DNA from 2 places in the Streptomyces sp. NBC_00873 genome. Region 2 is predicted to be linked to the other one. Evidence: riboswitches for the same ligand, from Rfam matches in the RefSeq annotation. Region 2 holds a riboswitch; the other holds the start of a gene.
The links. A riboswitch is a leader RNA that binds a small molecule or an ion and turns the genes downstream of it on or off. The one in region 2 is predicted to bind glycine.
Positions count from the first base shown of each region.

Region 1: it holds a riboswitch for glycine, as region 2 does, so the genes downstream of both, gcvP (aminomethyl-transferring glycine dehydrogenase) here and gcvT (glycine cleavage system aminomethyltransferase GcvT) in region 2, are expected to answer to the same signal.

Region 1 is NZ_CP108803.1:7,602,510-7,607,719, forward strand. It holds gene OH809_RS35080 (bifunctional nuclease family protein) at 1-191, shown strand, start outside; gene OH809_RS35085 (MerR family transcriptional regulator) at 360-977, shown strand; gene OH809_RS35090 (DNA polymerase IV) at 1,035-2,489, shown strand; gene OH809_RS35095 (PRC-barrel domain-containing protein) at 2,414-2,794, opposite strand; glycine riboswitch at 2,896-2,993, shown strand; gene gcvP (aminomethyl-transferring glycine dehydrogenase) at 3,188-5,210, shown strand, end outside.
Region 2 is NZ_CP108803.1:3,050,826-3,056,035, reverse strand. It holds gene glyA (serine hydroxymethyltransferase) at 1-458, opposite strand, end outside; gene gcvH (glycine cleavage system protein GcvH) at 479-856, opposite strand; gene gcvT (glycine cleavage system aminomethyltransferase GcvT) at 926-2,050, opposite strand; glycine riboswitch at 2,192-2,289, opposite strand; gene OH809_RS13665 (AAA family ATPase) at 2,449-3,144, shown strand; gene OH809_RS13660 (enhanced serine sensitivity protein SseB) at 3,294-4,064, shown strand; gene OH809_RS13655 (enhanced serine sensitivity protein SseB C-terminal domain-containing protein) at 4,409-5,185, shown strand.

The DNA of each region.
Region 1 (5,210 bases), 4.6 Mb from region 2:
TCGAGGTGAGCGCGCGACCGTCCGACGCCATAGCGCTCGCGCTGCGCACAGGCACGCCGATCTACGGCAGTGACGGGGTGCTCGACGACGCGGGGATCTCCATCCCTGACGAGCAGGAGGACGAGGTCGAGAAGTTCCGGGAGTTCCTCGACCAGATCTCGCCGGAGGACTTCGGTACCAACAGCCAGTGACCGTCCAGCAGGGTCGCCGTCAGCGCATTCGACAAGCCTTTCCCGGGAACGGGACACGGCAAACCACCCTCCGGGTGATTATCACTCGGCGTGCCGAGTGTGGCGATCGTTGACGCACCCCAAGCGACTGCCTACCTTCGAGATGGCAGGTCAAGGACGGAGGTCGGCGTGAGAAGAAGCGGCGACGGTACGGCAGCGGGTGGGCCGTACCGGCAGCACGGAAGTACAGCCGACCGCACCATCAGGCAACCGGTTCAACCGGCGGCGATGGCGGGGGACGGGGCGGCAGCGGTCGGCGACATCGGCTATCGCGGGCCGACGGCGTGCGCGGCGGCGGGGATCACCTATCGGCAGCTCGACTACTGGGCACGCACCGGGCTCGTCGAGCCGAGCGTGCGGCCTGCCTACGGATCGGGCACGCAGCGCCTCTACAGCTTCAGGGACGTCGTCCTGCTGAAGATCGTGAAGCGCTTTCTCGACACGGGCGTCGCCCTGCAGAACATCCGCACCACGGTCCAGCATCTGCGGGCCAGGGGCTTCCAGGATCTTGAGCGGATGACGCTCATGAGCGACGGCGCGACCGTCTACGAGTGCTCCTCGCCCGACGAGGTCGTGGATCTGCTCCAGGGGGGCCAGGGGGTCTTCGGCATCGCCGTCGGTGTGGTCTGGCGGGATGTCGACGCCGCACTGTCGCAGCTGCACGGTGAGCGGGTGGACACGGGCGAGACGCTGATCGGCAACAACCCCACCGACGAGCTCGCACGGCGGCGCAACCGCGTCGTCTGACGGGCCGCGGAACGGGGGCGCGGCGATTGTCAGTGCCGTAGGGCAGCATCGGTTGATGTGAGAGCCGCGCCCACCATCCTGCATCTGGACATGGATGCCTTCTACGCCTCGGCCGAGCAGGCGGCGAAACCGAGCCTGCGCGGCAAACCGGTCGTGGTCGGCGGGCTCGGACCCCGTGGGGTCGTCGCCACCGCTTCCTACGAGGCGCGGCGCTTCGGGGTGCACTCGGCGATGCCGACCGCGCAGGCCCGGCGGCTGGCGCCCAATGCCGCCTATCTGGTGCCCCGCTTCACCCTGTACCGGACGGTGAGCGACCAGGTGATGGGGTTGCTGGGGCAGCTGTCACCACTGGTGGAGCCGCTCAGCCTGGACGAGGCGTTCGTCGATCTGGAGGCCGGTGGGGCGGCCGACGACACCGCCTCGGCGCGGGCCATCGGCGAGCAGCTGCGCGACGCCATCAGAGCCGTCACCGGACTCACCGGCTCGGTCGGCCTCGCGGGCTCCAAGATGCTGGCCAAGATCGCCTCGGAGGAGGCGAAACCGAACGGGCTGCTGGTCATCGAGCCGGGGACCGAACGGGAACTGCTCGCCCCGATGTCCGTACGGATCCTCCCCGGCGTGGGCCCCGCCACCGGGGACCATCTGCGGCGGGCCGGGATGACCACGGTCGACGACCTGGCCACGGCCGGCGAGGCGGAGCTCGTGCGGCTGCTGGGGAAGGCGCACGGCGTCGCGCTGCATCGCATGGCCCTCGGGTACGACGACCGCCCCGTCGTGGCCGAGCGAGACGCCAAGTCGGTGTCGGTCGAGGACACCTTCGACATGGATCTGCACGACCGGATCCGGGTCAGGACGGAGGTCGAGCGCCTGGCGGACCGTTGTGTCCAGCGGCTGCGGGCCGCGGAGCGCTCGGGACGCACCGTGGTGCTGAAGGTGCGCAGATACGACTTTTCGACGCTCACGCGGTCCGAGACGCTCCGGGGGCCGACGGACGACCCCACAGTGGTCAGAGAGGCCGCCGCGCGGCTCCTGGAGGCTGTGGACACCACCGGAGGGGTGCGGCTGCTCGGGGTGGGCGTCACTGGGCTCGCCGACTACACGCAGGAGGATCTCTTCGCCCAGGCAGCCGGTGAGCGGGCCGCGCTCGAGGTCCCGGCCAGTGAGGAACAGCGCGCGGGCGGCCACGGGGACGAGCCGGCGGACGGGGTGCAGGAGCAGGAGACCGCCGAACAGCTCGCGGCCCGGCGCTGGCCCGCCGGGCACGACGTATGCCATGACACCTTCGGCCACGGCTGGGTGCAGGGCAGTGGAGTGGGCCGGGTGACCGTGCGGTTCGAGGAACCCGAGTCACCGCCCGGCCGGGTGCGGACGTTCCGTGTCGACGATCCGGAGCTGCAGCCGGCCGATCCGCTCCCGCTGGTGAGTGATCCGGCGGACTACTCGTCCTGGCCGGCCAGCCTGCCGAAGTCCCGGTCCGGGCCCGGCTCGTCGGGCGGCGAGTCCAGACCGTAGTGCCGGTAGAGCTGAAGCTCCTGTTCCGGCGAGAGATGGCGGCCCACGCCGAAGTCGGGTGCGTCCTTGATCAGCGCACGGTCGAAGGGGATCCGGAGCACGTCGTCGACGAATTCGCTGGGCTCGAGCGGCACGAAGGCGTCCCTGCTGAACAGTCCGGTACGCACGGCTGCCCACTCGGGTATGCCGGTCGCGTCGTCGAGGTACACCTCGTCCACAGTTCCGATCTTGGTGCCCTTGCGGTCGAATGCCTTGCGGCCGATCAGGTTGCGCGGATCGATGTCGGTCTGCACGGTCCCTCCCATTGGTCGCGGCTACTCCACAGGCACTACGAAAGTGCAGATTCGGGCTGTCGGCCACTTGAGAATTCCGTCGCGAGCCCCGCTGGTAGGCTGGTGATGGCTGCTGACCCCGTGCGGGAGAGTCTTCCGGAGCACATCCGGCAGGCGCCGAAGGAGCAAATCCTCCCCGGAATCTCTCAGGCCCCCGTACCGCACGGACGAGGTCACTCTGGAAAGCAGGGCGGGTTTCGTGGCGGCAGCAGCCGGGACGGATCCCTCCCTCACCGACGGTGAAAGCCGGTATGCCTCAGGGCGCACCGGTGAAGCTCTCAGGTTGAGATGACAGAGGGGGAGGCCGTCCGGGCACCCGCGCCGTGGTGCCCCTCGCAGGTCGTGACAGACCAGGAGGCCTCCACCATGACCCCCCGTCGCACTCCGCTCTCCCAGCTGGAGCAGGGCATCCCCTTCGAGCAGCGCCACATCGGCCCCGATGCCGAGGCGCAGGCGAAGATGCTCGCCCAGGTCGGTTACGGCTCGCTCGACGACCTCACCGCGGCCGCAGTGCCCGATGTGATCAAGAGTGCGGAGGCGCTGCAGCTGCCGTCGGCCCGTACCGAGGCCGAGGTCCTTGCCGAGCTCCGCACCCTGGCCGACCGCAACCAGGTGCTCGCCCCGATGATCGGGCTCGGCTACTACGGCACGTTCACCCCGCCGGTGATCCTCCGCAACGTCATGGAGAATCCCGCCTGGTACACGGCCTACACGCCGTACCAGCCGGAGATCTCGCAAGGCCGCCTGGAGGCGCTCCTCAACTTCCAGACGATGGTCGCCGAGCTCACCGGGCTGCCCACCTCCGGCGCCTCGCTGCTCGACGAGGGCACCGCCGCTGCCGAGGCCATGGCGCTCGCCCGACGCGTCGGCAAGGTCAAGGACGGAGTCTTCCTGGTCGACTCCGACACCCTGCCCCAGACCATTGCCGTGATCGAGACCCGCGCCGAGCCGACCGGTGTCGAGGTCGTCGTCGCCGATCTCGCCGCGGGTATCCCCGCTGAGATCGCCGGGCGCGGTGTCTTCGGCGTGCTGCTCCAGTACCCCGGTGCCTCCGGCGCCGTCCGCGACATCAAGCCCTTCATAGAGCAGGCCCACGAGCTCGGCGCGATCGTCACCGTCGCCGCCGACCTGCTCGCCCTGACCCTGCTGACCTCGCCCGGTGACCTCGGCGCGGACATCGCCGTCGGCACCACGCAGCGCTTCGGTGTCCCGATGGGCTTCGGTGGACCGCACGCTGGCTTCATGGCCGTACGCGAGAAGTTCGCCCGCAGCTTGCCCGGCCGCCTCGTCGGTGTCTCCGTCGACGCGGACGGCAACAAGGCGTACCGGCTCGCCCTGCAGACCCGCGAGCAGCACATCCGTCGCGAGAAGGCCACCAGCAACATCTGTACCGCGCAGGTGCTGCTCGCCGTGATGGCCGGGATGTACGCGGTCTACCACGGCCCCGACGGCTTGCGGATGATCGCGCAGCGCACCCACCGCTACGCCACGATCCTGGCCGAGGGCCTGCGCGCGGCCGGGGTCGACGTCGAGACCGGCGCCTACTTCGACACGCTCACTGTGCGTGTCCCCGGCAAGGCAGCGGATGTCGTGGCCGACGCCCGCGACCGCGGGGTCAACCTGCGTCTTGTCAACGCCGACCGGGTCTCCCTCGCCTGCGACGAGACCACCACGCGTGCGCAGCTCGCCGCCGTCTGGGCCGCCTTCGGCGCCGACGGTGACATCGAGGCGCTGGACGCCGCTGCCGCCGACGCGCTGCCCGAGTCCCTGCTGCGCACCGGCGAGATCCTCACCCATCCAGTCTTCCACCAGCACCGCTCCGAGACCGCGATGCTGCGCTACCTGCGCAAGCTCGCCGACCGTGACTACGCGCTGGACCGCGGCATGATCCCGCTCGGCTCCTGCACCATGAAGCTGAACGCGACCACCGAGATGGAGTCGATCACCTGGCCCGAGTTCGGTGCGCTGCACCCGTTCGCGCCGGCCGAACAGGCGGAGGGCTACCTCACGCTGATCCGTGAGCTGGAGGAGCGCCTCGCCGAGGTCACCGGCTACGACGCGGTCTCCATCCAGCCGAACGCGGGCTCGCAGGGCGAGTTCGCGGGCCTGCTCGCCGTGCGTGCGTACCACCGGGCCAACGGCGACGAGCAGCGGACCGTCTGCCTCATTCCGTCCTCCGCGCACGGCACCAACGCCGCGAGCGCCGTGATGGCGGGCATGAAGGTCGTCGTGGTGAAGACCGCCGACGACGGTGAGGTCGACGTCGAGGACCTCCGCGCCAAGATCGAGAAGCACCGCGACGAGCTCGCCGTGCTCATGATCACGTACCCGTCGACGCACGGTGTGTTCGAGGAGCACGTCGCCGACATCTGCGCCGAGGTGCACGATG
Region 2 (5,210 bases):
ACGACGCCGGTGTCGTCGACGTGGTACGGGACCACGTTGTAGAGCTTGCCGGAGAAGTTGATCTTCATGCCGTGGGTCAGGTGACCGCCGTGGGCCAGGTTCAGACCCATGATCGTGTCGCCCGGCTTCAGCAGCGCGAACATCGCGGCGGCGTTGGCCTGCGCACCCGAGTGGGGCTGGACGTTGGCGGCCTCGGCGCCGAACAGCGCCTTGATCCGGTCGATGGCGATCTGCTCGACCACGTCGACGTGCTCGCAGCCGCCGTAGTAGCGGCGGCCCGGGTAGCCCTCGGCGTACTTGTTGGTGAGGACGGAGCCCTGGGCCTCCATGACCGCGACCGGAGCGAAGTTCTCCGAGGCGATCATTTCGAGGGTGGACTGCTGACGGTGGAGCTCGGCGTCGACGGCGGCGGCGACGTCCGGGTCCAGCTCGTGGAGGGAGGAGTTGAGAAGCGACATCAGGTGGTCCCTTGGAGTCTTTAGTTGCCGGAGAACTCGGTGTACTCGTCGGCGGAGAGCAGATCCTTCGGCTCCTCCGCGACGCGTACCTTGAACAGCCAGCCGCCCTCGAAGGGAGCGGAGTTCACCAGCGACGGGTCGTCCACGACGTCCTGGTTGGAGGCGGTGACCTCGCCGGTCACCGGCGAGTACAGGTCGCTGACGGACTTGGTCGACTCGAGCTCGCCGCAGGTCTCGCCCGCGGTCACCGTGTCACCGACCTCCGGGAGCTGGGCGTAGACGACGTCACCGAGCGCGTTGGCCGCGAACTCGGTGATGCCGACCGTTGCCACACCGTCCTCGAGGGCCGACAGCCACTCGTGCTCCTTGCTGTAACGCAGCTGCTGGGGGTTGCTCATGACCTGAATTCTCCTGTACTCGGGGGAGTGCTGATGAACGGTGGTCTTACGGTGTGAGACGCGACTACGTCACTTCTGGCGCTTGTAGAACGGCAGGGCGACGACCTCGTACGGTTCGTGGCTGCCGCGGATGTCCACTCCGACGCCCGTGGTCCCGGGCGCGGCGTGCGTGGCGTCCACGTACGCGATGGCGACCGGCTTGCCGAGCGTCGGCGACGGGGCGCCGGAGGTGACCTCGCCGATGACCTGGCCCTCGGCGACGACGGGGTAGCCGGCGCGCGGCACCCGGCGGCCCTCGGCGATCAGACCGACGAGCTTGCGCGGCGGGGCGGTCTCGGCGCGCTCGGCGGCGGCCTCCAGGGCCTTGCGGCCGACGAAGTCGCCCTCCTTCTCGAACTTCACGACCCGGCCGAGACCGGCGTCGAACGGGGTCAGCTCGGTGGTCAGCTCGTGCCCGTACAGCGGCATGCCTGCCTCCAGGCGCAGCGTGTCGCGGCAGGACAGACCGCACGGGATCAGGCCACGGGAGGCGCCAGCCGCCGTGAGGGCCTGCCAGAGCTGCTCTGCGTGCTCGGGGGCGACGAACAGCTCGAAGCCGTCCTCGCCGGTGTAACCGGTACGGGCGATCAGCGCGGGCACACCGGCGACGGTGCCGGGCAGGCCCGCGTAGTACTTCAGACCGTCCAGGTCGGCGTCGGTGACCGAGGCCAGGATGGCGGGGGACTCGGGGCCCTGGACGGCGAGCAGCGCGTACGCGTCGCGGTCGTCGCGCACCTCGGCGTCGAACCCGTCGGCGCGGGCGGTCAGCGCGTCCAGCACGATCTGGGCGTTCCCGGCGTTGGCGACGACCAGATATTCGGGGGCCGCGGCCTCTCCCAGCCGGTAGACGATCAGGTCGTCCAGGATGCCGCCGTCCTCGGCGCAGATCATCGTGTAGCGGGCGCGGCCGACGGCTACGGTGCCGATGTTGCCGACCAGCGCGAAGTTCAGGAACGCCGCGGCCTGCGGGCCGGTGACGGTGATCTCACCCATGTGCGACAGGTCGAAGAGACCCGCCTTCGTGCGCACCGCGTTGTGCTCGTCGCGCTCGCTGGCGTAGCGCAGCGGCATGTCCCAGCCGGCGAAGTCGGTCATGGTCGCGCCCAGCGAGCGATGCAGGGCGTCGAGGGCGGTGAGACGGGGGGCGTTGCTCATAGGTGTGGCTCCCAGGGCATGACGACGAGGACGATCCCTCCCCATCTGTCATCGGAACCTGAGAGGTTCGCCGAGAGACCCCCGGGGGGTTCGGCTTGCACCTTGGGTGGAGCCGCGGGGCGACTCGCTTTTCAGATCTGCCTCATCCACGCGGTACGGGGCCTGAGAGATTCAAGGGAGGATCTTGCTCCTTCGGCGCCCGGCACACACTGTGGCCGGAGCTCTCCCGCGCGGATTCAAGCGGCCTTTATGCAGTTGGCCGGGTCATCATCGCACGCATTGCGGAAAAGTGGGGCGTCGGTACCCGATGCACGGAACGAGTAGTGGGACGGTTGCCTCGCATTACCTTTTCTTTACACTTCTTGGGCAGGCGTGGGTGACCCGACAGGGGGAGGGCGATGACGTTGCAGCGGTACGCGACGACCGCGGGGGTCGCGCACGGCGCGATGCCCGCGCAGCCGGGCGCACCTGCCCGGGAATTGCTGGGCACGCACGCGCCCGTCGTGCGGGACCTGCGTGAGCGCGCCGGGCGCAGCCCGCGCGAACTGCATTTCGCGACAGGCGATGTGGTGGTGGTCTCCGGGCTGCCCGGAGGCGGCAAGTCGACACTGATCCGGCGGGCGGTGGCCGTACGGGCCATCGACTCCCAGGACACCCGGGACCGCTGGGCGCAGCAGGTGCCCCGCTTACTCCCGTACGCCCTCTACCGCCCGCTGGTCCGCGTCGCCCATTACTGGGGGCTGTGGCGGGCGCTGTGCTCCGGTGAGTCCGTCGTCGTCCACGACTGCGGGACCCAGACATGGGTGCGGGGCTGGCTGGCCCGGCACGCACGGCGTCGCGGCCGCACGCTGCATCTCGTGCTGCTCGACGTCACCCCCCAGGAGGCCAGGGAGGGCCAGCGCGAGCGTGGGCGCGGAGTCTCCGGATACGCCTTCGCCCGGCACCGCAGGGCCGTCGGCCGGCTGCTGCGGGACACCGAGGCGGGCGTCCTGCCGCTCGGCTGCTCCTCGGCGGTGCTGCTGGACCGGGAGGCGGCCGGGATGCTGGCGAGGATTACGTTCGCCGACGCCCAGGGGATGACGGGACAGCCCTGAGGGTCGTTCATTTCGGATCAGGCACCGCGCGCGCCCGGCATGATCCGCGCTGGAGAGGCGCCGGCACCCGGTCGTCCGTCACCGCGGAGGGGCGCGCCGGAGTTACTGTTCTGCGGCAACGCATGAGGGTGAGAAGGGGAAGCAGCGCAGTGGACATTCCGGCATCGGTCCAGAACCATCCGCAGAGCGGATGGCCGGCCAATGAGCTCGAAGAGGTGCTGGTTGCCTCGCTGGGCAGCCCGGAGGCGGGCGGCCGGCTCGTCGAAGTGCTCGGCCGCAGTCACCTCTGGGTGCCGCTTCCCAGCGGCGGGGGCCCCGATGCCCTGTCGCTCGACCTGCCGACGGTGGAGATCGAGGGAGCTGCGTACGTCCCCGTCTTCAGCTCCGAACACCAGTTCCTGCAGTGCGTCGGCACCCATATGTCCTTCACCGTGGCGCCCGCCGTGGAATTCGCCCGCGGGCTGCCCCCGCAGCTCGGCATCGCGGTCAACCCGGGCGGCGCCGTCGGCATGCCGCTGCCGCCGCCCGCCGTCGCCGAACTCTGCCGCACCGGCCGCACCTCGCTGGACGGGCCGGCCACCGGCGGCCGGGTCCGGCTGTATGAGCCGGACTGGCAGGAGGAGCCCGTCGACTTCCTCGCGGCCGCGGCCGGGGAATTCGAGGAGAGCGGCGTCGTGCGCACTGCCCGCCGGACGCTGGCCAGCATCGAGGGCGGCGATCCCGTTCTCTTCATAGGCGTCGAGTTCTCCACCTGGGACGGCGCGGGGCGCAACGCCCCGATGGACGCCCTGGGCCGCGCGCTGGGCCGTGTCGAGGTGCCCTGGCCGGTCAATCTGGTCCTGCTCGATGTGGCGCAGGACCCGGTCGCCGACTGGATGCGGGCCAGGATCCGGCCGTTCTACCAGCGCGAGGGTTACTAGTGCCGTGACCGGCAATGTTTGCCCCATGAGGAGCGTCCTCCAGTGCGTGCGATCGCAAGGCGGCCATAAGTCCTGGTAGCGCCGCTACCAGGACTTATGGCCAACGCAGCGAGCGAGCGCGCCGGGCGGCGCGGCGGGGCAAAGCCTGCCCGGAGGGGTACTGGAGCGCGGAGTCACCGACTCCGGGGATTGCGGGCGCGACACCGTCGACCTGTGGCGTCAAGTCGGTGTCAGGGGCGCCGCATAAGCTGGTTTGATGGCTAGTGCCTCGGCCACCGAGCCGCACCCGTGTGCCCCGGGAGCGGCAGGCCGACACAGTGGAGCGAAGAGGGGCGGGACCCAGGGTGAGTGCGTCAGGCACCGCGGCGGCCGGGCAGGTCGAGCACATGCTGCGCCAAGTGACGCCCGGGCGCTACGACGCGTACGAGGCACTGCTCCGGGCGCTCGCCGGCGACCGGATCTGGATGCTGCTCTGGCACGGCCGGGCGGGCTCGCCCGATGCCCAGTACGGGAACATGGAGGTCGACGGGCTGGGCTACGCGCCCTGTGTGACCTCTGCCCAGGAACTCTCGGCCAGCGGCTGGAACCGGGCCCATGAAGTAGTCACCGGACTCGACATCGCCCGCGCTCTCTTCCCGGACCGCTGGGGCATCTGGCTCAACCCGCACGCCCCCGGCGGCGGCGTCGGCATCCCGTGGCTGGATCTGCGCCGTATCGCCACCGGCCTCGACCGGATGCCCGCGGGACCGCTCCGGCTCACCGAGCCGGCCATCGAGATCCCGCAGTTCTACGCCCTGCTCTCGCAGAACGCCCACCACACCCCCGCGATCCGCTCCCTGCGCCGGGCCTGGGTGCAGCCCGCGCTCGGGGTGCCGTACCTCGCCATCGGTCTCGATCTTTACGACGCGAGCCAGACCTCCGTCGACGCGGTGCGCGCGATGATGCAGCAGTCGATCGGCGCGGTCCCGGACGGGCTGCCCGTTTCCACCGTCGCGATGTCCGACGAGTACGACCCGGTCGCGATGTGGCTCCGCGCCAATGCCCGCCCGTTCTACGACCGTGAGGCGCACGTCGCGCCCGCTCCCGCCGTTGGTTACGGCTACCCCCCGGCCCACGGCTGACCGGCCCGGACGCCCGCCAATTAGA